One region of the Streptomyces sp. NBC_01255 genome, then DNA from elsewhere that is predicted to be linked to it. Evidence: riboswitches for the same ligand, from Rfam matches in the RefSeq annotation. Region 1 holds a riboswitch; each other region holds the start of a gene.
The links. A riboswitch is a leader RNA that binds a small molecule or an ion and turns the genes downstream of it on or off. The one in region 1 is predicted to bind cobalamin.
Positions count from the first base shown of each region.

Region 2: another riboswitch for cobalamin. It lies ahead of OG357_RS30460 (cobalamin biosynthesis protein); the one in region 1 lies ahead of OG357_RS08345 (ABC transporter substrate-binding protein).
Region 3: another riboswitch for cobalamin. It lies ahead of cobN (cobaltochelatase subunit CobN); the one in region 1 lies ahead of OG357_RS08345 (ABC transporter substrate-binding protein).
Region 4: another riboswitch for cobalamin. It lies ahead of OG357_RS36150 (energy-coupling factor ABC transporter permease); the one in region 1 lies ahead of OG357_RS08345 (ABC transporter substrate-binding protein).

Region 1 covers NZ_CP108474.1:1,930,086-1,937,065, reverse strand. Annotated here, with positions in the region: gene OG357_RS08355 (APC family permease) at 220-2,049, shown strand; gene OG357_RS08350 (cold-shock protein) at 2,174-2,380, shown strand; cobalamin riboswitch at 2,441-2,647, shown strand; gene OG357_RS08345 (ABC transporter substrate-binding protein) at 2,714-3,775, shown strand; gene OG357_RS08340 (FecCD family ABC transporter permease) at 3,772-4,866, shown strand; gene OG357_RS08335 (ABC transporter ATP-binding protein) at 4,863-5,672, shown strand; gene OG357_RS08330 (ArsR/SmtB family transcription factor) at 5,703-6,125, shown strand; gene OG357_RS08325 (MFS transporter) at 6,217-6,980, shown strand, end outside.
Region 2 covers NZ_CP108474.1:6,732,097-6,739,076, forward strand. Annotated here, with positions in the region: gene OG357_RS30455 (cobyric acid synthase) at 1-1,030, opposite strand, end outside; gene OG357_RS30460 (cobalamin biosynthesis protein) at 1,027-2,010, opposite strand; cobalamin riboswitch at 2,045-2,184, opposite strand; gene OG357_RS30465 (hypothetical protein) at 2,333-2,554, opposite strand; gene OG357_RS30470 (inorganic phosphate transporter) at 2,567-3,838, opposite strand; gene OG357_RS30475 (alpha/beta hydrolase) at 4,280-5,407, shown strand; gene OG357_RS30480 (hypothetical protein) at 5,496-6,929, shown strand; gene OG357_RS30485 (VOC family protein) at 6,967-6,980, opposite strand, start outside.
Region 3 covers NZ_CP108474.1:4,519,696-4,526,675, forward strand. Annotated here, with positions in the region: gene OG357_RS20200 (hypothetical protein) at 1-388, shown strand, start outside; gene OG357_RS20205 (precorrin-2 C(20)-methyltransferase) at 411-1,910, opposite strand; gene OG357_RS20210 (precorrin-8X methylmutase) at 1,907-2,560, opposite strand; gene OG357_RS20215 (cobalamin biosynthesis protein CobG) at 2,557-3,852, opposite strand; cobalamin riboswitch at 3,930-4,064, shown strand; gene cobN (cobaltochelatase subunit CobN) at 4,106-6,980, shown strand, end outside.
Region 4 covers NZ_CP108474.1:7,994,085-8,001,064, reverse strand. Annotated here, with positions in the region: gene OG357_RS36185 (hypothetical protein) at 1-1,262, opposite strand, end outside; gene dhaK (dihydroxyacetone kinase subunit DhaK) at 1,709-2,701, shown strand; gene dhaL (dihydroxyacetone kinase subunit DhaL) at 2,746-3,366, shown strand; gene OG357_RS36170 (PTS-dependent dihydroxyacetone kinase phosphotransferase subunit DhaM) at 3,363-3,773, shown strand; gene OG357_RS36165 (ArsR/SmtB family transcription factor) at 3,847-4,149, shown strand; gene OG357_RS36160 (VOC family protein) at 4,146-4,538, shown strand; gene OG357_RS36155 (RidA family protein) at 4,587-4,979, opposite strand; cobalamin riboswitch at 4,994-5,229, shown strand; gene OG357_RS36150 (energy-coupling factor ABC transporter permease) at 5,258-5,956, shown strand; gene OG357_RS36145 (energy-coupling factor ABC transporter substrate-binding protein) at 5,953-6,363, shown strand; gene cbiQ (cobalt ECF transporter T component CbiQ) at 6,370-6,980, shown strand, end outside.

The DNA.
Region 1 (6,980 bases):
GAGGGTGGCCGCACATCGGGGCCGTCCAGGTCACCCGGCACCCGCGTCAAGAACGCGTACGGACCCGGGGGCGCGGCGTCAAGACGGCGGGAAGACGACGGGCAAGGGGTTCCTGGTCACTCCGGAACGGCCGCACGCTGAGCGGACCGGCGGGGACGTCCCGAAACGACGTCCCCGCCACGTCCCACCACGTCCCGCCACGAATGAGGATCCAGACACATGGCCGTCCTGACCACCGAGAACGGTGTCGCGCCCGCCGCTGAGGAACCCCCGGATACCGGTGATCGCCACAAGCTGACCGCCCTGACGGGGCTCGCCGCGCTCTCGCTCGACGCGATGGCGTCCGTGGCCTACGGCCCCGAGGCGATCGTCCTGGTCCTCGCGGCCGCCGGCGGCTACGGGCTCGGCTTCACGCTTCCCGTCACCCTCGCCATCGCCGGCCTGCTGGCCGTCCTCGTGGCCTCGTACCGGCAGGTCATCGCCGCCTTCCCGGACGGCGGCGGCTCGTACGCGGTCGCCAAGGCGCACCTCGGCCGCCGCACCAGCCTGGTCGCCGCGGGCTCCCTGGTCCTCGACTACGTCCTGAACGTGGCCGTCGCCGTCACGGCCGGCGTCGCCGCCCTGACCTCCGCCTTCCCCGGCCTCCACGACGACCGGCTGGGGATCTGCCTTGCCGTCCTCGTCCTGATCACGGCCGTCAACATGCGCGGGATCGTCGACTCCGCCCGGGCGTTCATCGCCCCCACCGCCGTGTTCATCGGCGCGATCCTCGTCCTGATCGTCGTCGGCCTCTTCCGTGACGGCCCGGTCTCCACGGCCGCGTCCGCCGGCCACGCCTCCGCGCTCGCCGCCGACGCCACCACGGTCGGCGCCCTGCTCCTCCTGAAGGCCTTCGCCTCCGGCTGCTCCGCCCTCACCGGCGTCGAGGCCATCGCCAACGCCGTCCCGTCGTTCCGCACCCCCGCCGCCAAGCGGGCGATGCGCGCGGAGGTCGCGCTCGGCGCGCTCCTCGGCGTGATGCTGATCGGCCTCTCCGTACTGATCTCCCGCTTCGGTCTCCAGCCGGTCGAGGGCGTCACCGTCCTCGCCCAGCTGGCCGACGCCTCCCTCGGCCACAACTGGGCCTTCTACGTCGTCCAGTTCGCCACCATGGTGCTGCTCGCGCTCTCCGCGAACACCTCCTTCGGCGGCCTGCCCGTCCTGCTGAAACTGCTGGCCCGCGACAACTACCTGCCGCACGTCTTCGGCCTGAAGGCCGACCGCCAGGTCCACCGCCACGGCGTCGTCTGGCTCGCGGTGGTCTCGGCCGCCCTGCTCGTCTTCTCCGGCGGCGACACCAACACCCTCGTCCCGCTCTTCGCGATCGGCGTCTTCGTCGGCTTCACCCTCGCGCAGACCGGCATGGTCCTGCACTGGCGGGCGACCCGTCAGTGGGGCAGGGCCGCGCTCAACGGGCTCGGCGCCGTCCTCACCGGCGTCTCCGCGATCGTCGTCACCGCCACCAAGTTCCACGACGGGGCCTGGCTGATCGTGATCGCCCTCCCGGTCCTGGTCCTCGCTTTCGAGGCCGTCCACCGCGCCTACGGCCGGATCGGCGAGCGGCTCGGCGTCGGCCGCGTCCCCGAGCCGCCGCACCGCGCGCGCTCCCTCGTCCTGGTCCCGGTCTCGTCCCTGAACCGCCTCACCAGCGAGGCGCTGACCGCCGCGGTCTCCCTCGGCGACGAGGTCCGGGCGGTCACCGTCTGCCACCCGGACCCGGAGGACCGGGCCCTGACCGAAGCCCTGGAGCGCGACTGGGCCCTGTGGAACCCGGGCGTCCCCCTCGTCCGGCTCCCCTCGGAGCGCCGCACGCTCGGGCGCCCGATCACCGCGTACGTCCACGGCCTCCGGGAGGCCGAACCCGACACCCGGATCACCGTCCTGATCCCGGAGGCCGAACCGGAACGGCTCTGGCAGCGGCCTCTCCAGAACCGCCGGGGCGCGCTCGTCGCCCGGGCCGTCCGCCGCGACACGGACGCCGTCGTCTGCCGCCTCCGTTTCACGGTGTAGGGAACACCCACGACGGTCTCCCGCGACGGTCTCCCATGGCGGTCTCCCATGACGGGCGAAGTGCGGGCCGACGGGGTAGATCTCCCCTGAGAGGCACTTCGCCGGTGACGACAGGGAGGCCGCCGTGGAAGGCAGAAGCAAAGGGTTCGTGCAGTCCTTCAACCGTCTCGGCGGGTACGGCTTCGTCGTCCCGGTGGATTCCGAGGAACAGGTGTACTTCAGCGCCGCGGACATCGAGGGAGAGCTGCAGACGGTCTCCGAGGGCCAGCAGGTCACCTTCGTCCTCGTCCTCGGCGACGGCCGCTTCGAGGCGAAGGAGCTGCGCCTCTGACCTGCGGGGTGTCTTGCCGATCAGGCCGGGCTCGCGGCCGGAGGTGCGACGGGTCCCCGGTGGTACTGTGCCGAGGCCAGTCGCACCTTTGCGCTCACCCGAACGGGCGAGCGTACGGGTCAGGGAATCCGGTGGGAAACCGGAGCTGACGCGCAGCGGTGAGGGCGACGGGCGGAGCATCGGCCACTGGGCGGCGGAACAGGCCCGGGAAGGCGCCCCGTCCGGATGACCCCGAGTCCGAAGACCTGCTGGCGGCCCCGGCGTCACGCCGTCGACCGGGGAGCACCGTACGACAGGCTCCGCGTATGAGCCGTGGACGCAGAGGAATGCTCCGTGCCGCTCGCACACCCCGTCCGTTCCGCCGCGCTGTTTCTCGCCGGCACCCTGACCCTGCTCGTGACCGCGACGGGCTGTGGCGGCGGACCCGCCACGACGCCGTCGGCGAAGAGCTCAGCCGGTGGCTCGGGCTCCGGCTACCCCGTGACTCTCGACAACTGCAGTGAGCGCGTACGGATCGACCGCCCGCCCCGGCGGGCCGTCGCGCTCGACCAGGGAGCCGCCGAGATCCTGCTCTCCCTCGGCCTGGCCGACCGGATGGTCGGCACCGGAACGTGGACCGACCCCGTCCTCAAGGGGCTTGAGGCGCAGAACGCGAAGGTGCCGCGCCTCGCCGACCGTTACCCCTCCTTCGAGAAGGTGCTCGACACCGAACCCGACTTCGCCGCCGCCTCGTTCGCGTACACCCTCGGGAAGGGCGGCGTCGCGCCCCGCGAGCAGTTCGCGAAGCTCGGCGTCCCCACCTACGTCTCGCCGACCGACTGTGCCGACAAGGACAACAGCGGCGACGGCGACGGTGTCCGCACCCGGCCGCTCACGATGGAGACCGTCCACGGCGAGATCCGGGACCTGGCCCGGGTGTTCGGAGTGCCGGAGCGAGGCGAGAAGCTCGTCGCCGAGCTCAGGGGCCGGGTGGCGAAGGCCGCTTCGGCGGGCGACTTCAAGGACGTCTCCGTCCTCTACTGGTTCGCCAACGCCGAGTCCCCCTACATGGCGGGCTGTTGCGGCGCCCCCGGCATCGTGACCCGCGCGCTCGGCGCGAAGAACGTCTTCGACGACACGCGCGAGGAGTGGCCCCAGATCAACTGGGAGACCGTCGCGGACCGCGACCCGGACGTGCTCGTCATCGGCGATCTGACCCGCCGTTCCCAGTCGGCGGAGAGCGCCGCGAAGAAGATCGCGTTCCTGGAGTCCGACCCGGTCACGAGGAACATGACGGCGGTGAGGAAGAAGCGGTACGTGCTGCTCAGCGGCCAGGCGATGAACCCCACGATCCGTACCGTCGAAGGCGTCGAGAAGGTGGCGGCCGCGCTCCGCTCGTACGGGCTCGCCAAGTGACCCTCACCCGCCCCGCCCGCCCCGCCGCGCCCCGTCCTCCCGGTTCCCGGCCTCCCACCCGGTCGACCACGGTGCGGCGCGGCGGCCGGGCACTGGCGTGGGCCGTGGCGGGGCTCGCCGTCCTCTGCGCGTCGGTCGCCGCGGCGATCACCATCGGGCCGGCGGACATCCGCGTCGGCGAGGTGTGGTCCGTCGTCGTCGCCCATCTGACCGGGGGCGCCTCGGACCTGTCCCCGATCCGGGACGGGATCGTCTGGAACCTGCGCCTGCCCCGCACCCTCCTCGCGGCCGTGTGCGGCGCCGGACTCGCCGTGTGCGGGGCGGTGATGCAGTCGCTCCTGCGCAACCCGCTCGCCGATCCCTTCGTCCTCGGCGTCTCCTCGGGGGCCTCGACCGGCGCCGTCCTGGTCGTCGTCCTCGGCGTCGGCGGGGGAGTCGTCTCCGTCACCGGCGGCGCGTTCCTCGGGGCGGTCTGCTCCTTCGCGCTCGTGCTGCTGCTCAGCCACACCCTCGGCGGTTCGCCGGACCGCGTGGTCCTCGCCGGGGTCGCGGCGATGCAGCTCTTCTCCGCGCTGACCTCCTTCGTCGTCATGACGGCCGCGGACGCGGAGACCACCCGCGGCGTGCTGTTCTGGCTGCTCGGCTCGCTCGGCGGGGTCGGCTGGGACGAGGTGCGGGTGTGCTCAGCGGTGCTCGTGGCGGCCCTGCTGATCTGCGGCGGGTACGCGCGGACGCTGGACGCCTTCGCCTTCGGCGAGGACGCCGCCGCGTCGCTGGGCGTCGCCGTCACCCGCGCCCGGACGGTCCTCCTGTGCGTCACCGCCCTCCTGACGGCCGCGCTGGTCTCCGCGGCCGGCGCGATCGGCTTCGTCGGTCTCGTCCTGCCGCACGCGGCCCGCGCGCTCGTCGGCCCCGGGCACGCCCGGCTGCTGCCGGTCACGGCGCTCACCGGAGCGGTCTTCCTCGTCTGGGCGGACACCCTCGCCCGTACGGTGCTCGATCCCCAGGAGGTCCCGGTGGGCGTGGTGACCTCGCTGATCGGCGTACCGGCCTTCGTCCTCGTCCTCTACCGCACGAGGGGTACGCGATGACCGCGGAGGCGGGCACGGCCACGGGGCTCCGCGCCGACCGGGTCTCGCGCACCGTCGGCGGCAGCCCCGTCCTCGACGGTGTCAGCCTCGCCCCGCGTCCCGGCACCGTCACCGGCCTGCTCGGTCCCAACGGCTCGGGGAAGTCGACGCTCCTGCGCCTCCTCGCCGGCGTCCTCGCCCCCGACAGCGGCGTCGTCACCCTCGACGGCGATCCCCTCGACGGCCTCGGCCGCCGCACGGTCGCGCGGCGCCTCGCCGCGGTCGAGCAGCAGGCCGACACCCAGGTCGACCTGACCGTCCTCGACGCCGTCCGGCTGGGCCGCGTCCCGCACCGGAGGGCCTGGACCCCCGCGTCGGCGTCGGACGAGGCCGCCGTCCGCTCCGCCCTCGCCCGCACCGGCCTCGCCGACAAGGCCCACCGCTCCTGGCGGACGCTCTCGGGCGGCGAACGCCAGCGGGTCCAGATCGCCCGCGCCCTCGCCCAGGAACCGCGCGAACTCCTCCTCGACGAACCCACCAACCACCTCGACATCCAGCACCAGCTCGACCTCCTGACCCTGGTCGCCGGGCTCCGCCTGACCGCCGTCGTCGCCCTGCACGACCTGAACCTCGCGGCGATGTACTGCGACCGGCTCGTCGTTCTCGCGGAGGGCCGGGTGGTGGCCCGCGGCACCCCGGACGAGGTCCTGACGGAGGAGCTCATCGCCGAGGTGTACCGGGTACGCGCCACGGTGACCCGGCCGACGCCCGGAGGCCACCCGCACATCCGCTTCCTGGGCACGCTCCCGGCTCCCGCCGGAGATTGAGCCGGGGACGCCTCTGCCTACGATGGCCCCATGTCCGAGCGCGCAGATCCGGCAGACGCCGCAGGCCCCGACGACCCCACGACGGATCCGGCGGCGGATGCCGAGGCGGCCGCCGTGTCACGTCCGCGTCCGCACGAGCGGACCCCGGGAGCGCGGGAACTCGCCGCGGCGGCGGAGGTGTTCGCGCTCCTCGCCGACCCCACCCGGCTCCACCTGCTGTGGCTGCTCACCCGCGGAGAGGCCGACGTCAGCGCCCTGACCGAGGCGTGCGGGGCCGCGCGCCCGGCCGTCAGCCAGCACCTGGCCAAGCTGCGACTCGGCGGCCTCGTGCAGTCCAGCAAGGACGGGCGGCGGGTCGTGTACGCGATGCCCGACGGGCACCTGAAGCGGCTGGTCGTCGAGGCGATCAGCCGCGCCGACCACGTGGTGAGCGGCGAACCCTGGCACGACTGAGCCCACCTGGCGTCAACGTGTGCGCACCTATGCACATATCGGCTACGGTGAAGAGGTCCGCCGACCGCCCTGGCCGACCGGGGGCGTCCCCATGCTGTCCGTGCTGCGCAACCGCACCTACCGGCGCCTGTTCACCGCCCAGGTCGTCGCCCTCGCCGGCACCGGCCTCGCGACCGTGGCGCTGAGCCTCCTCGCCTACGACCTCGCGGGGACGAACGCCTCCGCCGTGCTCGGCACCGCCCTCGCGATCAAGATGGCCGCGTACGTCGGCATGGGCCCGGTCGTCGGCGCCCTCGCCGACCGGCTGCCCCGCCGGAACCTGCTCGTCGCCATGGACGTCGTACGGGCCGGGGTCGCCCTGTCCCTGCCGTTCGTCACCCAGGTGTGGCAGATCTACGTCCTGATCCTCCTGCTCCAGACCGCCTCCGCCGCCTTCACGCCGACCTTCCAGGCGACCATCCCCGACGTGCTGCCCGAGGAGCGCGACTACACGCGGGCGCTCTCCCTCTCGCGGCTCGCCTACGACCTGGAGAGCCTGCTCAGCCCGGTGCTCGCCGCCGCGCTGCTCACCGTCGTCCCGTACGACCGGCTCTTCACCGGCACCGCCGCCGGGTTCCTCGCCTCGGGCATCCTGGTCCGCGCGACCACCCTGCCCGCGCCCACGCCCGCCGCACGCGCGGGGGGACTCCGCGCCAGAGCGGCCTTCGGTACGCGGCTCCTCCTCGGCACCCCGCGCCTGCGGGCCCTGCTCGCCCTGGACGTCGCGGTGGCGGCGGCGGGCGCGACGGTGCTCGTCAACACGGTGGTCCTGGTCCGCGACACCCTCGGCCGCACCCCCGGAGACGTCCCGCTCGC
Region 2 (6,980 bases), 4.8 Mb from region 1:
CGCCGCAGATTCCGAGTACCGGACGCCCCTCGGCCGCGCGCCGGGCCAGCTCACCGGCCAGCCCGCGCTCCCGCAGCCACGCGAGCGCCTTCACCGTCCCCCGGGTCCCCGGTACGACGACGAGGTCCGCGTCGACGAGTTCCTCCGGCCGGTCCACGAACCGGACGACGACGCCCGGCTCGGCGGCCAGCGCGTCGACGTCCGTGAAGTTCGACATGAGCGGTACGGCGCACACGGCGACCCGCAGCACGTCCGCGCCGACCGGCGGCGCGACGACGGACTCGCGTACGGTGCCGCGCAGCGAGACCCGGAGCCCGTCCTCCTCGTCGATGCCGAGCCCGTGCGCGTACGGGAGGACGCCGAAGGTCCGGCGCCCGGTCAGACCGTGCAGCATGTCGAGCCCGGGTTCGAGGAGGGTCACGTCACCGCGGAACTTGTTCACGAGGTATCCGGCGACGAGCGACTGGTCCTCGGGGCTCAGCAGCGCCGTCGTCCCGAAGAACTGGGCGAACACCCCGCCCCGGTCGATGTCGCCGACCACGACGACGGGCAGCCGCGCGGCCCGCGCGATGCCCATGTTCACGATGTCCGTGCGCCGCAGGTTGATCTCGGCCGGACTGCCCGCCCCCTCGCAGATCACGGCGTCGTACATGCCCCGGAGTTCCTCCAGGCACGCCATGACCGGCTCGAAGAGTTCCTTCTGCCGCCCCCCGTGGTAGCCGCGGGCGGACAACTCGCCCACCGGCTTGCCCATCAGGACGACCTGGCTGGAGCGGTCGCTGCCCGGCTTGAGCAGGACCGGGTTCATGAGCGCGGTCGGCTCGACCCGGGCGGCCTGTGCCTGCATGGCCTGGGCCCGCCCGATCTCGGCGCCCTCGCGGGTCACGAAGGAGTTGAGGGACATGTTCTGCCCCTTGAACGGCGCCACCTTCAGGCCCTTGCGGACCAGCCAGCGGCAGATGCCGGCCGTCACGACGCTCTTGCCGGCGTCGGACGTGGTCCCGGCGACCAGCAGGCCCCCACCCCTCATGCGTTCCTCCGCTTCGCGCGCTTCACGGCACCGATGATCATGCGGCCGCCTACACAGGCGGCCAGGGTCAGGACGGTCACCCGGCGCGAGAGCCGGACCGCCCGGTCGATGTCGGCGACCTCGACGGGCCGCCCTTCCCCGTTGAGTACGGGCCGGTGCTCGACCCGCCCGCCGTACGAGAGGGTCCCCCCGAGCCGTACGCCGAGGGCGCCCGCGAAGGAGGCCTCGACGGGGCCCGCGTTGGGGCTCGGGTGTTTGTCGGCGTCCGCCCGCCAGGCCCGTACGGCTCCGCGCGGATTCCCTCCGGCGAGCGTCGCGGCGACGGCCGTCAGCCGGGCCCCGGGCCAGCCGGCCACGTCGTCGAGCCGGGCCGAGGCCCAGCCGAAGCGGCGGTGGCGCGGGGACTTGTGGCCGACCATCGCGTCGAGGGTGTTGACGGCCCGGAAGGCGACGAGGCCCGGCACGCCCGCGACGGCGCCCCAGAAGAGGGCGCCGACCACGGCGTCGGAGGTGTTCTCGGCGACGGACTCGACGACCGCGCGGGCCATCGCGGGACCGTCCAGGGACTGCGGGTCGCGTCCGCACAGGTGCGGCAGCCGCTCCCGGGCGACCTCCAGGTCCCCGACGGCGAGCGCCCCGCCGATCGCGCGGGCCTCCCGCCCCAGGGTCGTACCGCCGACGACGGCCCAGACGGAGGCGGCGGTCAGCGCCACGGCGGCGGCCGGCCGGTCCCGTACGGCCCGGGCGGCGAGTGCGCCGAGGGCGGCGGTGGAGCCGGCGCAGACAGCGGTGTGCAGGGCGCCCCAGCCGCGGTGGTCGTGGTGCAGGCGCTGTTCGACGGCGGCGGCCGCGCGGCCGAAGACGGCGACGGGATGCCCGCGGCGGGGATCGCCGACGAGCCGGTCGACGGCGAGCCCGAGGGCCGCGCCGTACACGAATCCGTCCCGGGAGAGGCGGCTGGCTCTGATGCGGCCGGGCATGGCGCAGGTCCTCACTCAGGGTCCGCGCCCTGGATCGACGTGACCGGCGGCGAGAGTTCCTGACTCCCGGACCCTTCGGATCCGGTCACAGTGGCGGGACCGCGCCGGATTCGCACCGGACTTCCTCTGCTGCCGCCGTAATGGCCTCGGCAGTCCACCACGGCCCGCGAACACCCGTCAACTCACCCTTGACCTGCGACAGGTCACTGTGCGAAGCACCACAAACACGGGCCTCGGCAAGCACCACGAACACCGCGGCCGGGCGGTCCGCACCCGAAGGTGCGGACCGCCCGGCCGAAGTACTGCGGAGTGGCGAGGACCGTCAGACGACGATCAGGTAGATGCCGTAGGCCACGGCCGCCAGGCACGCGGCGAAGCAGGCGTAGGCGCCGGTCCGGGCCATCGTGGCCGAGCCGCCCTGGGCGGCGGCCTGCTCCTGCTTGGAGAGGCCGATGATGCCGAGGGTGAAGAGGCCCACGAGGGCGACGGTCGCCACGAGGCTGACTCCGAAGACGGAGCCGAGAGCTGCCCAGTCGATCTTCATGTCGTTGGTTCCTTACACCGCTGCGGCGGGGGCCGGGGGAGCGGCCGGGTCCGTGGGAACCGGCGAGGGGATGGTGGTCTTCAGGTCCTCGTCCGCGACGGCGGCGACGGAACCGGCCGGCGGCGGGGTGACGGCCGCGATCGCGGTGGTCACCACACCCGCGGGCTCGGACTCGCCGTCGAGGTCGTCGTCGGTGACGTTGTTGTGGTCGACCGGCTTGCGGCGGGACAGCGACCAGATGACGGCCGAGCCGGAGACCAGCAGGACCGCGACGGCGGCGATGCCCCAGGGGCCCTGCTTGGTGAGGAACTCGGCACCGGCGCCGACCAGGCCCGCGGCGGGCAGGGTCAGACCCCAGGCGACGAACATCCGGGTCGCGGTCGACCAGCGGACGACACCGCCCTTGCGGCCGAGGCCCGCGCCCATCACGGCACCCGAGCAGGACTGGGTGGTGGAGAGGGAGAAGCCGAGGTGCGAGGAGGCCAGGATGACCGTCGCGGCGCTGGTCTGGGCGGCGAAGCCCTGCTGCGGCTGGAGGTCGGTGAGGCCCTTGCCCATGGTGCGGATGATGCGCCAGCCGCCGAGGTAGGTGCCGAGCGCGATCGCGACGCCGGCGGCGACGATGACCCAGAGGGGCGGGTTGGAGCCGGGGGCGACGACGCCCTGGGTGACCAGGGCGAGCGTGATGATGCCCATCGTCTTCTGGGCGTCGTTGGTGCCGTGGGCGAGGGAGACGAGACCCGCGGAGGCGATCTGGCCGACCCGGTAGCCCTTGGCGGTGTGCTTCGTGTCGGTCTTGGCGCCGATCTTGTACGTCAGCCGGGTGGCCAGCATCGCGGCGAGGCCGGCGACGAGCGGCGCGGCGATGGCGGGGATGAGGACCTTGGTGACGATGGTCGGGCCGTTCACGGCCGACCAGCCGGCCGACATGACCGCGGCGCCGATGAGGCCGCCGAAGAGGGCGTGGGAGGAGCTGGACGGCAGGCCCACGAGCCAGGTCAGCAGGTTCCACAGGATGGCGCCCACGAGCGCCGCGAAGATCACTTCTGTACGAATGCCCTCTTCGTTGATGATCCCGCCGGAGATCGTCTTGGCGACCTCCACGGACAGGAACGCGCCGACGAGGTTCAGCACGGCGGACATGGCCACCGCCGTCTTGGGCTTCAGTGCACCGGTCGAGATGGTCGTGGCCATCGCGTTGGCGGTGTCGTGGAAACCGTTCGTGAAATCGAACACGAGAGCTGTCACGACCACAATGGCGAGCAGCAGCGTGATGTGTTCCATTTACCCAGGCAATCGTTTGACGTCAGTGGCTCGACGAACGTAGGCAACCTGAGTGAACGGAAGGTGAACTGGGGCGGGCGGCGTGGTGTCCCCATCCGGTGTCAAGAGATTCCGCTTAGGCCCCCGTCCGAGGGGATGTCCACGATGCGGTCGCCCTGCGACCCCGGGTAATCCGGCTCTCGCAAGGCACCGGCGGCGCGGCCCGGTTCGTCCCCCGCCGCCCCGTTCCGCCCCCTGGACCGAACCATCCGACCGGGGGACCCCGCCGAGGAGACCCATGTCACTCCCCGGGGTGCCCGACCGCACGAGCCGAGGCGCCCGCCCGTACGAGCCCGGGGTGCCCCGCCCGTACGAGCCGGGGGCGCTCCGGCCGTACGAGAGCGACACCCCGGCCGGGTCCGCCCGGTGGCAGGCCGCCCGAGACCTGCCGACACTGGGAGCGTGCGCCCGGCTACAGCGACGGCAGCGGCCGTCACCACCCTGATCGGTGTCGGTGCGGCCGCGGTAGCGGCCGGCCGGTACGCCAGCGACGTCGCCCTCAAGGCGCCGTCCGGACGACCATTCCCGGGAGACCCCAGACTCACCGTGCACGCCACGGGACCCGAACGGATCACCCTCACCCGCAGCCTCGCCTCGCTGCGCCCCGGTACGTACGGGATCGAGGCCCCCGGCCTGCACGCCGTCCTCGGCCCCGTCCTCGACCGCGTCCCGCACACCGCCGACTCCGTCGTCCGCCGCCTGGAACGGGTCGAGCTCGGCGTCCTCGGCCCCGGTGCCCGCGTCCGCCTCACTCCCCAGCTCCACGTCGGCACGCCGATCAGCGCCCTCGGGCTCGCCCACGAGGACGTCGAGATCCCCGGCGAGCTCGGCCCCCTGCCCGGCTGGCTCGTGGCCGCCCCGCGCACCACATGGGTGATCGCGCTGCACGGCCTCGGGACCACCCGCGAGCACCCCCTGAACCTCGTCCCCTTCTACAACCGCCGCAAGATCCCTGTCCTCGTCCCCGCCTACCGCGGCGACGAAGGGGCGCCCGCCTCCCCGGACGGTCTCGCCCACCTCGGCGACTCCGAGTGGCGGGACGTCGACGCCGCCATCCGCTACGCCGTCCGCCGCGGCGCCGACAAGGTCGTCCTGCACGGCTGGGGGACCGGCGCCGCGATGGCCCTGCGCGCCGCCGCCGAGTCGGGCGTACGGGACCGGATCAGGGGCCTCGTCCTCGACTCCCCGGTCCTGGACTGGGAGGCCACCGTCCGCGGCCTCGCCACGGCCCATCACGTCCCCGGCCCCCTGCTCCCGCTCGCCGTCCGCGCCGCCCAGGGCCGGACGGGCCCCCACGGGGACCGGCTCCAGGCCGCCTCGGAACCGGGCGCCCTGCGTGTCCCGGTCCTCCTCCTGCACGGCCCCGACGACATGCTCGCCCCCTGGGAGCCGTCCGTGGAGCTCGCCGCCCGCCGCCCCGATCTGGTCACCCTGCAGACGGTCCGGCACGCCCCGCACGCGGCGATGTGGAACGCCGACCCCGTCCGCTACGAAGAGGCCCTGCGCCGCTTCCTCACCCCCCTGCTCTGACGACGCACCCCCCCTGCTCCGACGGCCGTTCTGACGGGGCTGCGGATTCCGATTGGGCTTTCGGGCCGTCAGCGGGAAGACTGCCCCCGTGACGTCTCGAAAGCCCGATGAACCATTGGCGCGCAACTCCAGACTCCGACTCGTCCGCCCTCGGGCGCTGGCCACCGCCCGACGGGCCGTGACGACCCGGCGCACCCGGCCGGCGCCGCGGCCGCCCGAGGGCACTCCGCCCCGCGCGGAACTCGCCCGCCAGGCCCGGCACGTCCTCGCCGACGCCGTACGGATCGCCCGCTGGGCCGCCGTCGAGCGCGGTCCCGAATCCGCCCTCCGCACGGGCGCCGAAGCCGGCACCGCCCAGGAACGGGCCGCGGCCGCACTGGACCTGACGCCCGGCCAGATCCGGGCCGGCTGGGACCGGGCCCGGCTGGCGGGACTCGTCGAGCTCCACGGCGACACCGCCCGCCCCGGCTGGCGGCTGCACGCCTGGGACCGCGACGACTCCGCCGTCCTGCGCGGCTGGGTCGCCCTCTTCGACGCCTGGTCCCTGGTCCACCCGGCCCCCGAGGGCGTCGCGCCGAGCGCGGTCGCCGAGGTCGTCGAGGCCGTCCCGCAGGTGCTCTCCCTGCTCCAGCTCTCCCAGGGCCCGGTGCTCGTCCCGGCGCTCCTGGACCTGCTCGGCCAGCGCGTCGAGGAGCTGCGCGAGGAGCGCTGCGAGGTCCCCGTGACCGACCAGACCCCCGAGCCCGCGACGGACACCCCCGAGCTCCCCGAGACGCCTCGCGGCACGGACGGGCTCCCCGCCCTCCTCGACTGGGCACTGGAAGGCCTGGCGGCCGTCGGTGCGCTCACCCTCGACCCCGGCGCGGACGCCCGGCACGCCACCCTGACCCCCCTCGGGAACTGGGCGGTCTGGGTCAAGCTGGAGCAGATCTGCGTCGCCGCCCAGAGCCCCGCGGGCAACATCGAGCAGTCCGCCGAGGACATGCTCCGCGGCTGCGCCCGGCTCACCCCGGGACCGGCCCGCGCCGAGTACCGCGCCTGGCTCGCGGCCCGCACCCTCTCCAGCGCGGTCGCCGAGCTGCTCGCCGTCGCGAGGGGCGAGGACGCCCTCCTGCGCGGCCTCGCCTTCGAGGCGCTCCGGGTCGTCGGAGCCCCCGCCGAGGCCGAGGTCCGGGCCACCGTCGCCGAGCCCTCCCTGCGTCCGTACGCGCTGCTCTGGCTGGCGGAGTACGAGGGCGCCGACCCCGACGACGCCCAGGAGGTGCTCACCCGCGAGGAGGCGACCTGGCTCTGGGTGGACACGGCGGCGGCCGTCGCCGACCACGGCGAGAGCGAGCTGCTCGTCCGCCACCTCGAATCCGCCGTCCAGGGCACCGTCCCGGCGCTGCTCGACGAGGTCAGGGCCGTCGGCCACCCCCGGACCGTCCAGGTCCTGGTCGCCCTGGCCGCGGCCCACCCGGACCCCGCCCTGTCCAAGGCGGTCCGCAGGGCCGCCTTCCAGGTCCACACCGGCGGAGCCTGACGCGCACCGAACGACGACGCCCGGCGCCGCCGATCCGTTACTCCGCGGCGC
Region 3 (6,980 bases), 2.6 Mb from region 1:
CGAGCACTGGACGAGTTCCATGGCGCGCACGGCCGAGGCGGAGGTCGTCGCGTCGACCCGGCAGGCGAACTTCTCCAACTGCCTCGGCAAGGGCGGGGAGTCGGCGAGCGACGGCCGCTTCACCCTGCGGTACAACCTCCGCGCGAAGCTGCCCAGGGACCGGCAGGCGGCGGGCATCCGCGCGATCAAGGACGAGCTGGAGAAGCAGGGCTTCGAGATCCAGGGCTACCGGTCCGACCCGGCCAAGGATCCCGTGAACCTGGTCGACGCCAGGCAGCCGGAGCAGCGCTTCGCCGTCTCCGCGGAGGACCTGGACGACCAGCTGATCGTGCTCGTCGTGAGCACCCCCTGCCTCCTGCCGCCCGACGTCGAGCAGCAGGAGTTCTGACCTCCGTCGGTCGTCGGGGCCGTCAGCCGTAGCGGCGCGGCGTCCAGGCGATCGTCCGGCCGTCGGCCCGCTCGACCGCCCGCGTCTGCGAGGAGCCGACGAGGAGCAGGGTGCGCATGTCGACCTCGGACGGCTCCAGGGTCTTCAGGGTCACCACCCGGACCGACTGCTCGGGGCCGCCGACGTCACGGGCGACGACCACCGGGGTCTCGGGCGAGCGGAGTTCGAGCAGGAGGTCGCGGGCGGCGGCCACCTGGTGCGTACGGGACTTCGACCCCGGGTTGTAGAGGGCGATGACCAGGTCGGCGCCGGCGGCGGCGCGCAGCCGGGCCTCGATGACGTCCCACGGCTTGAGCCGGTCGGAGAGCGAGATCGTGGCGTAGTCGTGGCCGAGCGGGGCGCCCGCCGCCGCGGCGGCCGCGTTGGCGGCGGTCACGCCCGGCAGGACCCGTACGGGGACGTCCGCGTACGCCGGTTCGCAGGCGACCTCCAGGACGGCGGTGGCCATGGCGAAGACGCCCGGGTCGCCGCCGGAGACGACTGCGACCTTCCGCCCGCGCTTGGCCAGGTCGAGCGCGAACTCGGCCCGCTCCGACTCGACCTTGTTGTCGGAGCCGTGCCGGATCTGCCCGGGGCGCAGCTCCGGCACCCGGTCCAGGTAGGTGGTGTAGCCGACGAGGACGTCGGCGTTGACGAGCGCGCCGCGCGACTCGGGCGTCAGCCAGGGCGCGCCGGCCGGGCCGGTGCCGACGACGACGACCTCGCCCCGCTCCCGTACCGGAAGCTCCTGGTCGATACGGGAGGGGAGGACCGCGACGGAGAAGTACGGGACGGAGTCCGGGTCGATGTCGGCGAGGTCGCCGGTCCGCTCGCCCGCCATGAACGCCCGCTCCACGTACCGCGCGTCGTCGAGCCGGCCCGCCCGCTCCAGGGCGCGCTTCACGGTGGGGAAGGTGCGGCCGAGCTTCATCACGACCGCCGAGTCGGTGCCCGCGAGGCGGGCCGTCAGCTCGTCCTCCGGCAGGGTGCCGGGGATGATCGTGAGGACCTCCTCCGCCTCGCACAGCGGCTCGCCGAGCCGGGCGGCGGCGGCGCTCACCGAGGTGACGCCGGGGATGACGGTCGTGTCGTAGCGGTCCGCGAGCCGCTTGTGCATGTGCTGGTACGAGCCGTAGAAGAGCGGGTCGCCCTCGGCGAGGACGGCGACCGTGCGGCCGGCGTCGAGGTGGGCGGCGAGGCGGGCCGCGGCCTCCTCGTAGAAGTCGTTCAGGGCGCCCCGGTAGCCGCCGGGGTGGTCCGTGGTCTCGACGGTGAGCGGGTACATGAGCCGCTCCTCGACATGGTCCTCGCGGATGTGCTCGGCGGCGATGGAGCGCGCTATCGAGCGGCCGTGGCGGGCCGAGTGGTACGCGACGACGTCGGCGGCGGCGATGGCCTTCACCGCGGCGACGGTCATCAGGTTCGGGTCGCCGGGCCCGAGCCCGACCCCGTACAGCTTGCCTTTCGTGTGCGCGGTGCTCATGCCTGGATCTCCGCTTCGTGGGCGAGGGCGTTGATCGCGGCGGCGGTCATCGCGCTGCCGCCGCGCCGGCCCCGTACGACGAGGTAGTCGAGGTCCAGGGTGTTCGCGGCGAGCGCGTCCTTGGACTCGGCGGCGCCGATGAAGCCGACCGGGATGCCGAGGACGGCGGCGGGCCTGCCGGCGCCCTTCGCGATCATCTCCAGGAGGTGGAAGAGGGCGGTGGGGGCGTTGCCGATGGCGACGACGGAGCCTTCGAGGCGGTCCCGCCACAGTTCGAGCGCGGCGGCGGAGCGGGTGGTGCCGAGGTCGGCGGCGAGGCCCGGCACGGCCGGGTCGGAGAGCGTGCAGATCACCTCGTTGTCGGCGGGCAGCCGCTTGCGGGTGACGCCGCTGGCGACCATCTGCGCGTCGCAGAGGATCGGGGCGCCGGCGCGCAGGGCCTCGCGGGCGTTCGCGGCGACCTGAGGGGAGTACGCGATGTCCTGGACGAGGTCGGTCATGCCGCAGGCGTGGATCATCCGGACCGCCACCTGGGCGACGTCGGCGGGCAGGCCCGCGAGCTCCGCCTCGGCGCGGATCGTGGCAAAGGACCGGCGGTAGATCTCCGCCCCGTCCTTCTCGTAGTCGAACATCCTGGTGCTCTCGCTCATCTCGTCGTCGTGGCGGTCGTGCCGGTGGTGGTGCGGGCCGTGGTCACTGCTTCGGGCAGGGCGGTACGGGGGGTGGGGACGCCGTCCACCAGGTAGGCGCCGTCGGCGGTGGCGACGACGTCGACCCAGGTGCCGTGCGGATGCCCGCAGCGGCGCTCGCACCCGGAGTAATGAACAGGGAGAGGGAGGCAGAGGGCGGCCCCCGGGGCCGCGTCCTCGCGGACGTCCGCGAGGGACTTGGCGCACCCGGGGCGCCCGGTGCAGGCGCTGACGCCCGCCCAGGGGGAGTCGGGCCGGGTGATCAGCCCGGAGGCGGCGAGGGCGGCGAGCCGGTCGCGGTCCTGATGGCCCGCCGCCGCCGCCGCTGCCGCCGCCGCTCCCACGACGACCGCACCGCGCCACGGCGTCAGCCGCACCTCCTCGGCGGGCAGCAGCGCGCGCAGCTGGGCGGCGGTGAGGCGGCCGAGGGGCGCCAGGACGTACAGGGCGGTGGCGCCGAGGGGCCCGGGGGCGAGGGGCGCGCCATCGGGGACTTCTCGTACAGGTAGGGGTACGGGCTCCGCCGCGATCCCCGCGCGGGCGAGCGCGCCCGCCACGTCGGGGGCGCACCCATCCGGCAGCTCCCGCACCCGCCAGGCCCCGTTCCCGGCCTCGCGGGCGGCGTCCAGGAAGGCCCCGGCGGCGGCGAGGGCGGCCCGGGGAGCGTCGGCCCCGCCGACCCGGAAGGCCAGCCCGCCCACGTACAACAGCGCGGCACCCGGCTCCACTGCGACCAAGGTCACATCGCCGCCGAGGCCCGCCACGTCACCGCGCCCGTCGTCGAGGACGAAGAGGAAACGGCCGGACAGCGCCGCCGCCCAGGGCTCGGCGCACAGCAGGGTGTCCAGCTCACGGGCCCACAACTGGACCTCGGGGCCGCCGAGTCCGTCGAGGCCGGCGGCCGGGGAGGCCACGATGTTGCGGACGCGTTCGTGGGTGGGGGAGGGCAGCAGGCCCGCTTCCGCGAGCAGTGCGGCGAGCTCCGCCCCGCAGTCGTCCGCGAGGCCGCGCAGCTCCGCGTTCCCCCGGGAGGTGATGCTGACCCGTCCGTCGCCGAGGATCTCCGCCGCGTCCGCCAGCGCCTCGACCTGACGTGCCGTCAAGCATCCTGCGGGCAGCCGCAGTCGGGCCAGCCGGCCGTCGTCGGCGGCGTGCAGGCGCAGCGCCCCGGGGCAGGCGTCGCCACGGTCCCGTTTGCGAGCTTCGTCCCGTTCGGGCGTCGAGGGTGGGGTGGGCGGCATGGCGGCGAGCATACCCACGGGGAACCGGGCCACCACCGAGTGTGATCCGGCCGACTCCACGGCCCGCCCCGCCCCGCCGACCTCACGATCTAGGATGCAGATCGGCATGGGGTCCCAGGACCCCGGGGAGGAAGCCCGGTGAGAATCCGGCGCGGTCCCGCCACTGTGAGCCCGTACCAGCGATGGCACGGGTGAGTCAGGAACTCCCGCCGTCCACACGACCACCCGGGGCGCGGACAACCCCGAGGAAGGGCCTGCGCACGCCATGCTTCTGCTGCTGTCGCACTCCGACACCGACCTGCTCAGTGCCCGCGCGGCGAACGCCGCCTCGGCCGAGGGAGCCGGCGGCCCGGTCGAGTACCGGTTCGCCAACCCCTCCCGGCTGTCCCTCGCCGAACTGCCCACGCTCCTCGACGGCGTCGATCTCGTCGTCGTCCGCCTCCTGGGCGGCATCCGCTCCTGGGAGGAGGGGATCGACGCGATCCGCGCCACCGGGAAGCCGGTCGTCGTGCTCAGCGGCGAACAGGCCCCCGACGCCCAGCTGATGGAGACCTCGACCGTCCCCGTCGGCGTCGCCACCGAGGCGCACGCCTACCTCGCGCACGGCGGCCCCGGGAACCTGGAGCAGCTGGCCCGCTTCCTCTCCGACACCGTCCTCCTCACCGGCCACGGCTTCGAGGCCCCGGCGCCGGCCCCCACCTGGGGCCCGCTGGAGCGCACCGCCCGGACGACGACCGGCCCGACGATCGCGGTGCTCTACTACCGCGCCCACCACATGAGCGGGAACACCGCCTTCGTGGAAACCCTCTGCGCGGCGATCGAGGACACCGGCGCGCAGGCGCTCCCGCTGTACGTGGCGTCCCTGCGCGCCCCCGAGGCGGAGCTGCTCGACCGGCTCCGTACCGCCGACGCGATCGTCACCACCGTCCTCGCGGCGGGCGGCACCAAGCCCGCCGAGGCGCAGGCCGGCGGTGACGAGGAGGCCTGGGACGCGGGCGCGCTGGCCGGGCTCGACGTACCGATCCTCCAGGCGTTGTGCCTGACCGGTTCGCGCGAGAACTGGGAGGAGAACGACGAGGGCCTGTCGCCGCTGGACGCGGCCAGCCAGGTCGCCGTGCCCGAGTTCGACGGCCGGCTCATCACCGTCCCGTTCTCCTTCAAGGAGATCGACGCGGACGGGCTTCCGGCGTACGTCGCGGACGCCGAGCGCGCCGCCCGCGTCGCCGGGATCGCCGTCCGCCACGCGCGGCTCCGCCACATCCCGAACGCCGAGAAGAAGCTGGCGCTCGTCCTCTCCGCGTACCCGACGAAGCACTCCCGCATCGGCAACGCGGTAGGCCTCGACACCCCCGCCTCCGCCGTCTCGCTCCTCCGCCGCCTGATCGCCGAGGGCTACGACTTCGGCCCGGCCGAAGACCTCCCCGGCCTGATCTCCGGCGACGGCGACGAGCTGATCTACGCCCTCATCGAGGCCGGCGGCCACGACCAGGACTGGCTGACGGAGGAGCAGCTCGCGCGCAACCCCGTCCGCATCCCGGCCGCCGACTACAAGCGCTGGTACGCGACCCTGCCCGAGGAGCTCCGCACGCACGTCGAGGAGCACTGGGGCCCGGCGCCCGGCGAGATGTTCCTCGACCGCTCCCGCAACCCGGAGGGCGACATCGTGCTCGCCGCCCTGCGCCGCGGGAACCTGCTGATCCTCATCCAGCCGCCGCGCGGCTTCGGCGAGAACCCGATCGCGATCTACCACGACCCCGATCTCCCGCCGTCGCACCACTACCTGGCCGCCTACCGCTGGATCGCCGCCCGCGCCGAGGACGGCGGCTTCGGCGCCGACGCCATGGTCCACCTGGGCAAGCACGGCAACCTGGAGTGGCTGCCCGGCAAGAACGCCGGCCTGTCCGCCGCCTGCGGCCCCGACGCGGCACTGGGCGACATCCCGCTGATCTACCCCTTCCTCGTCAACGACCCGGGCGAGGGCACGCAGGCCAAGCGGCGCGTGCACGCGACCCTCGTCGACCACCTGGTGCCGCCGATGGCGCGCGCCGAGTCGTACGGCGACATCGCGCGCCTGGAGCAGCTGCTCGACGAGTACGCGCAGATCTCCTCGATGGACCCGTCGAAGCTGCCCGCGATCCGCGCCCAGATCTGGACGCTGATCCAGGCGGCCAAGCTCGACCACGACCTGGGGCTCCAGGACCGCCCGGAGGACGACGGCTTCGACGACTTCCTGCTGCACGTCGACGGCTGGCTGTGCGAGGTCAAGGACGCCCAGATCCGCGACGGCCTGCACGTCCTGGGCGGCGCGCCGGAGGGCGAGGCCCGCGTCAACCTGGTCCTCTCGATCCTCCGCGCCCGCCAGATCTGGGGCGGTACGCAGGCGCTGCCGGGCCTGCGCGAGGCGCTCGGCCTGGACGAGTCGGCCATGGACCGGGCCAGGACCGACGACATCGAGGAGCGCGCCCGCCGGGTGGTCGAGGCCATGGAGGCCGCCGGCTGGTCCGTGGACGCGATCACGGACGCCGCCGTACTGGGCCTGGGCGCCCCGCCGATGGGCGGCACGGCGTACGGGATCCAGCTGGAGTCCGTGAAGACGGTCCTCCGCTTCGCCTGCGAGCAGGTGGTACCCCGCCTCGCCGGCACGACGGACGAGCTGACCCACGCGGTCCACGCCCTGAACGGCGGCTTCGTCCCGGCGGGCCCGTCGGGCTCCCCGCTCCGCGGCCTGGTCAACGTCCTGCCGACGGGCCGCAACTTCTACTCGGTGGACCCGAAGGCCGTCCCCTCCCGCCTGGCGTGGGAGACGGGCCAGGCCTTGGCCGACTCGCTCCTGGAGCGCTACCGCACGGACAACGGCGAGTGGCCGACCTCCGTCGGTCTCTCCCTCTGGGGTACGAGCGCGATGCGGACCGCAGGCGACGACGTGGCCGAGGCGCTCGCCCTGCTCGGCGTCCGCCCGCTCTGGGACGACGCCTCGCGCCGGGTGAACGGCCTGGAGGCCATCCCCCTCGCCGAACTGAACCGCCCGCGTGTCGACGTCACCCTCCGCATCTCGGGCTTCTTCCGAGACGCGTTCCCGCACGTCATCGGCCTCCTGGACGACGCGGTACGCCTGGTCGCGGCCCTCGACGAACCGGCCA
Region 4 (6,980 bases), 6.1 Mb from region 1:
ACTGACTCTTCGGCCAGCTCCCCCACTGGGAATCTCGCCGCTCGTGCGTCCGCCGTGATCAGTCTGCTGAGCCTGCCGTCCTGTTCGATGTCGACGGTACGGGCCACCAAGAGCACCTTGATGTTCGGCGCGACCGAGAGTTGAGCGAGTACTCCCTCAACGGCCTCGAAAGCATCCGCCATGCGACCGCTGTACAGACTGACAGCGTCCAGCTGGTCGATGACGAAGAGCCCTGACCTTCCATCGGCGACTCCGGGCAGCAGGATCCCGGGCGAATCCTGCAGATTCATCATGGTGCCGAGATCTCTCGCCGTTCGCACCGACAGATCAGCCTGGTCCATACGAACAGCGGCGATCGGCCACCCCTGGTCTGCGAGGCGTTCCAGTACATCCGCAACAACCGTCGACTTACCCGAGCCCGCCCGTCCCTCGCACAACACGATCTGCGGACCGTTCTCCGCCACCAACCGACGGTACAGCTGGTCGAGGTGAGGACGCGCGGCCAGTCCGAGGATGGGCGCTGTACCACGCACGCGCCGCAGGAACCCGTCCTTGGTGTCCGCCAGGGAATTGAGCGTATTGCTGTCCCCGGCCAACAGCCGGAGTCGAACTCCGTCGAGAGAGAGCAAGTGGTTACGGATCTCGGACCCGGTGAGCCACTTGTGGAGGTTGTCGTCCAGGTATCCGCTCAGCTGCCTGACGATTCCCTCAGGATTCCCTACGAACAGTTGCTCGTAAGTGAGGTGGACCAGTTGGCGCAGGTTCTCCGGCGGGTAGTGCTCCACGTACACGGACCGGAGGTACCGCCAGGCGGTCTCCCGGGCTACGAGTCTGCCGTCATCGGCCCAAGTGCCACACAGGACCGTGAAGTCGCTCCCTTGGGTGTCGGTGAGAATCTCTTCGAACTCGGCGAGGGTGACAGCGGCCCTCGCACGGCCGGCGAGGTCCTGCAGTCTGGGCGCCCCGGTCGAGAGAACGAGTCGCACTTTCCTGCCGCCGGCAAGGTGGCCGGACACGGCCGTGAGAAGGGCTGCCGCGGATTTCAGCGTCCATGGCCCCTTCGAAGCCACGTCCTTCACCTGATCGCACCAGGTCTGCCCCTTGGCCACGAGCTGGAACTCGATGCCCTCACCGGCCTGCCCCGGAGGCTCAAGACGGATCCGCGGGGCCTCTCCTCGCAGGAGGTCCGCAACCTTCAGCGCGGTCCACCAGTTCTCGTACCGGTTGCCCGCTTTATCCGCTGCCCCGCCCGACAGCCCCATCGCGCATCACTTCCCCAGGACCGCAACGGACTCCTCAACGGGGAGTCCACGGCCAAGAACTGTATTACCTGCCAGCTCATCTGTGGCCTGCGTTTCGAGCATGCATCCCCGCGCACGGACACTCGCCATCCAGCCGGCCACAGTTGAGCCCCGAGGCGCCACACAAAGCCTGCCGACACGGGATCGGCCACCTCCGGCCGCGACGCACCAGTGCGCAACCGGACCCCCATGCCGATAATTGCGCCATCATGCACAAGTGCAAAGAGCACCCAGCTCAACCCATCCCTGACGGGCAGTCAGAAAAGTCAGCAACAGGTCAGCACCAGTACCGCTCGAAACCGCCCCCGGGCGCCATGAACCGCCAAGATCAATGACCGGCCTCACCCATTCTGACCTGCGAAAAGCCTGCTCAGCCACATGCCTGCTAGTCTCACCAGGAGGTATCCGTGAGGATGCTGATCAACGTCCCGGAGACCGTCGTGGCCGACGCTCTGCGCGGGATGGCCGCCGCCCACCCCGAGCTGACCGTGGACGTGGGGCGGCGGATCGTCGTGCGGCGGGATGCTCCCGTGGCCGGGAAGGTCGCGCTGGTGTCCGGGGGCGGGTCCGGGCACGAGCCGTTGCACGGCGGGTTCGTGGGGCCCGGGATGCTGTCGGCGGCGTGCCCCGGGGAAGTTTTCACGTCGCCCGTGCCCGAGCAGATGGTGCGGGCCGCGGCCGCCGTCGACAGCGGCGCCGGGGTGCTGTTCGTCGTCAAGAACTACACCGGCGACGTGCTCAACTTCGAGATGGCGGCGGAGCTCGCCGAGGACGAGGGCATCCAGGTCGCGAAGGTCCTGGTCGACGACGACGTGGCGGTGACCGACAGCCTGTACACGGCGGGGCGGCGTGGGACCGGGGGCACCCTGTTCGTGGAGAAGATCGCGGGGGCCGCCGCCGAGGAAGGCGCCCCACTGGCGCGGGTGGAGGCGATCGCCCGCCAAGTGGACGCGCGCTGCCGGTCCTTCGGGGTCGCGCTGAGCGCGTGCACCACCCCCGCCAAGGGCAGCCCCACCTTCGATCTCCCCGACGGCGAGCTGGAGTTGGGCATCGGCATCCACGGCGAGCCGGGCCGCGAGCGGCGCGCCATGATGACCTCGCGGGAGATCGCGGACTACGCCGTCGACATCGTGGTCGAGGACCTGCGTCCGTCCGGTCCGGTGCTCGCGCTGGTCAACGGCATGGGCGGGACCCCGCTGCTCGAACTGTACGGCTTCAACGCCGAGGTGCAGCGGGTGCTGGCCGAGCGCCGGATCCCGGTGGCCCGGACACTCGTCGGGAACTACGTGACGTCGCTCGACATGGCCGGCTGCTCGGTGACCCTGTGCGAGGTGGACGAGGAGCTGCTGCGCTTGTGGGACGCGCCGGTGCAGACGCCCGCGCTGCGCTGGGGTCGGTGAGGCAACGTAGGGGAGACGGTGTGGGAGAGGGAAAGGACGCAGACATGGGTGAGACATTCGGCGCGGAGTTTCTCGTGCGGTGGCTGGAGGCGATGGCCGGGGCCGTCGACCGTGAGGCCGATCGGCTCACCGAGCTGGACTCGGCGATCGGTGACGCCGACCACGGCGTCAATCTGAAGCGAGGGTTCGCGGCCGTGGCGGAGCTGCTGGCGAAGGAACCGCCCGCGACGCCCGGTGCGGTGCTCGTCGCCGCGGGGCGGCAGCTGATCTCCACGGTGGGCGGTGCTTCGGGGCCGCTGTACGGGACGCTGCTGCGCCGTACGGGCAAGGCGCTGGGCAAGGGCGAGCGGGTCGACCGGGAGCGGCTCGCGGAGGCGTTCGGTGCAGGTGTGGCCGCCGTGGCCCAGTTGGGCGGCGCCCAGGTGGGCGACAAGACGATGCTGGACGCGCTCGTCCCGGCCGTGGAGGGGCTGTGGAGCTCCTTCGGGGCGGCGCGCGCGGCGGCCGAGGAGGGCGCGCTCGCGACCGTACCGCTCCAGGCGCGCAAGGGCAGGGCCAGCTATCTCGGCGAGCGGTCGATCGGGCACCAGGACCCGGGGGCGACGTCGTCGGCGCTGTTGTTCGCCGAGCTCGCCGCCACAGCCCGTACGGAGGGTGCCGCGTGAGCGAGACCGCGCCGGTCGGCATCGTGCTGGTCTCGCACAGCGCGGATGTCGCGGCCTCGGTGGCGGCGCTGGCCCAGGGCCTCGCGGGCAGCGGCGGGACGGCGCCGATCCGGCCGGCAGGCGGGCTCCCCGACGGCGGTCTCGGGACGAGCGCCGAGCTGATCTGCGCGGCGGCGGAGGCCGTCGACGGCGGCGCCGGGGTGGCGCTCCTCGTCGACCTGGGCAGTGCGGTCCTGACGGTGAAGGCGCTGCTCGCCGAGGGCGACGAGCTGCCGGAGGGCGCCCGGCTGGTCGACGCGCCGTTCGTCGAGGGCGCGGTCGCGGCGCTGGTGACGGCGAGCGCGGGCGGGGATCTCGACGCGGTCGCCGCGGCGGCGTCGGAGGCGTACGCCTATCGCAAGGAGTGAGGCAGGAGGGACGGAGGGAAGGGGCGAGGGTGTCGACTTGATAAGCAAGTGAGGAGTTGCCTATCCTGGGGTGGTGGCCGACGACCTTTTCAAAGCCCTGGCCGACCCCACCCGCCGCACGATCCTCGACGAGCTCACGGAGAAATCCGGACAGACACTGTTCGAGATCTGTTCGCGCCTGAGCATGAAGCATCAGCTCGGCATCTCGCGCCAGGGGGTCTCCCAGCACCTCGCCGTGCTGGAGGCCGCCGGGCTCGTCGAGACCAGGCGAGAGGGCCGCTACAAGTTCCACGACCTGAACACCACCCCCTTGCGGCACATCACCGAGCGATGGCCCGTGCCCGACACCCCAGGACCGGAGAAGAGCACCTCATGAAGATCCATCTGACCAGCGTCTTCGTCGACGACCAGGCCAAGGCCGAGCGTTTCTACACCGAGATCCTCGGCTTCGTGAAGAAGCACGACGTCCCGCTGGGCGAGACGGACCGGTGGCTGACCGTCGTCTCGCCCCACGAGCCCGCCGGCACCGAACTCCTCCTGGAGCCCGCCGGCCATCCGGCGGTCAAGCCGTACCGCGACGCGCTGGTCCAGGACGGCATCCCGCTGGCCCAGTTCGCGGTCGACGACGTGCAGGCGGAGTACGCCCGTCTGCGCGGCCTCGGCGTCCACTTCACCCAGGAGCCCCTGGAGATGGGCCCCGTCACCACCGCCGTCTTCGACGACACCTGCGGCAACCTGATCCAGATCGCGACGGAGCCTAAGTAGTACGAAGCGGTGGCGGGCCGGCCACCGGTCGGCCCGCTCTCCCCGCCGTCAGCCGACGACGGCGTCGAGCTCCACCTCGACGAGCCATGCGGGATCGATGAACCGCGAGACCTCGACGAAGGTCGTCACCGGCCGAACCTCCGAGAACCGCTCCCCGTGTGCCCGCGCGGCCTCCTTCCACGAGGTCACGTCGGTCAGCATGACGCGGGTGCGCACGACGTCCTCCAGTGACGCACCCGCCGCCTTCAGTGCCTCCTCGGCGATGTCGAGACACCTGACGGTCTGGGCGTACACGTCACCCGGCGCGACGGCGGCCCCGTCGTCGCCGATGGGAGCGGTCCCGGCGACCGCCACGTACGCACCCTTTCGAACGGCCCGGGAAAAGCCGATCTCCGGTTCGAGTGGGGACCCGGAACTGACCCTCTGTCGAACATCACTCACCGCTCCGTGCTCCTCCGCGTTGTAATGCACCTGGTCAACGCACTAGTGTCGCAGGGCCTTGGTGTACGGGAAACCGGTGCGGTACCGGTGCGGCCCTCGCCACTGTGATCGGGAGTTCCGGCTCCACACCCATGGGAGACCCCCGCGGGCAAGCCACTGGACCGTTGTGGGAGACCACCGCGGTGTGGGAAGGCGGAGTCGGGACGTATGACCGTCAGCCAGGAGACCGGCCAGGGTGCGTTGTCCATCCACGAGGTGCTGGAGAGGGTCTCCCAACCATGCATATAGCCGAGGGGTATCTGCCCCCCGTTCACGCCGCCGCCTGGGGCGTCGCGGCCGCTCCGTTCGTCGTCCACGGGGTTCGCGCGCTCACCCGTGAGGTGCGTTCCAACCCCGAGTCCACTCTGCTGCTCGGCGCCTCCGGCGCCTTCACGTTCGTCCTGTCCGCGCTCAAACTCCCTTCGGTGACGGGCAGTTGCTCGCATCCGACGGGTACGGGTCTGGGCGCGATCCTCTTCCGGCCGCCGATCATGGCGGTCCTCGGGACGATCACCCTGCTCTTCCAGGCCCTGCTGCTCGCCCACGGCGGGCTCACCACGCTCGGCGCGAACGCCTTCTCGATGGCGATCGTCGGGCCCTGGGCGGGGTACGGGACCTATCTGCTGGTGCGCCGGTTCGGTGCGCCGCTGATGGTCGCCGTCTTCTTCGGCGCGTTCGTCGCCGATCTGTCCACGTACTGCGTCACGAGCGTCCAGCTCGCGCTGGCCTTCCCCGACCAGGGCAGCGGCATCATGGGCGCCCTGGCCAAGTTCGGTTCCATCTTCGCCGTGACACAGATCCCGCTGGCGGTGAGCGAGGGCCTGCTCACCGTGCTCGTGATGCGGCTGCTCATGCAGTCCAGCAAGGGCGAGCTGACCCGGCTGGGCGTCCTGACCCGGTCCGCCACGAAGCGACACGAGGAGGCGGCCGCGCGATGAGCTTCACCGTCAGCCGGAACACGAAGATCAACGCCCTGCTCCTGCTCGTCGTCGCCGCGCTCGCCGTGCTGCCGCTCGCGCTGGGGCTCGGCGACCACAAGGAAGAGCCGTTCACCGGGGCGGACGCGGAGGCGGAGACCGCGATCGCGGAGCTCCAGCCGGACTACGAGCCGTGGTTCAGCCCCCTGTACGAGCCGCCGTCCGGCGAGATCGAGTCGGCACTGTTCGCCCTCCAGGCGGCGCTGGGCGCCGGTGTCCTCGCCTACTACTTCGGTGTGCGGCGCGGACGTCGGCAGGGTGAGGCCCGCGCGCTGGCGTCGCAGGCCGGCGAGGGTGCGGAGAGCGCGGACACAGCGGGTGCCGCGACCGCGGGCTCCCGCATCGAAGCCGAGGGCAAGGACGCGTAGCCGCCCATGTTGCCGATCGACGCGGCGGCGCACAGCAGTCGCTGGCGCCGCCGCCATCCCGTCGAGAAGGCCCTGCTCGGCTTCGGTCTCACGCTCTGCGCGGTGTGTCTGCCGCCGTGGCCGGGTGCGGTGCTCGTCGCGGCGGCCACGCTCGCGGTCCTGCTGGGCCCGGCCGGGGTGGCGGGCCGTCAGTTGTGGCGGGCGTTCCGCGTGCCGCTCGGGTTCTGCGTCACGGGCGCGGTGCCGCTGCTCTTCGAGGTGGGCGGGGCGCGGGGGTTCGTGGCCCTCGCGCCCGGCGGGCCCGTCCACGCGGGCGAGCTGCTGCTGCGGACCGCCGCCGCCTCGCTGGGGGTGCTGCTCTTCGCGTTCACGACGCCCGTCTCCGACGTGCTCCCCCGGCTCGTCCGTGCGGGGGTGCCCGCTCCCGTGGTGGACGTGGCGCTCGTGATGTACCGGATCATCTTCCTGCTCCTCGACTCCCTGTCCAAGATCCGCCAGGCGCAGGCCGCCCGCCTCGGGCACACCACCCGGGCGGCGACCTGGCGTTCGCTCGCCGGGCTCGGCGCCACGGCGTTCGTGCGCGCCTTCGACCGGGCGCAGCGCCTGCAGTCGGGGCT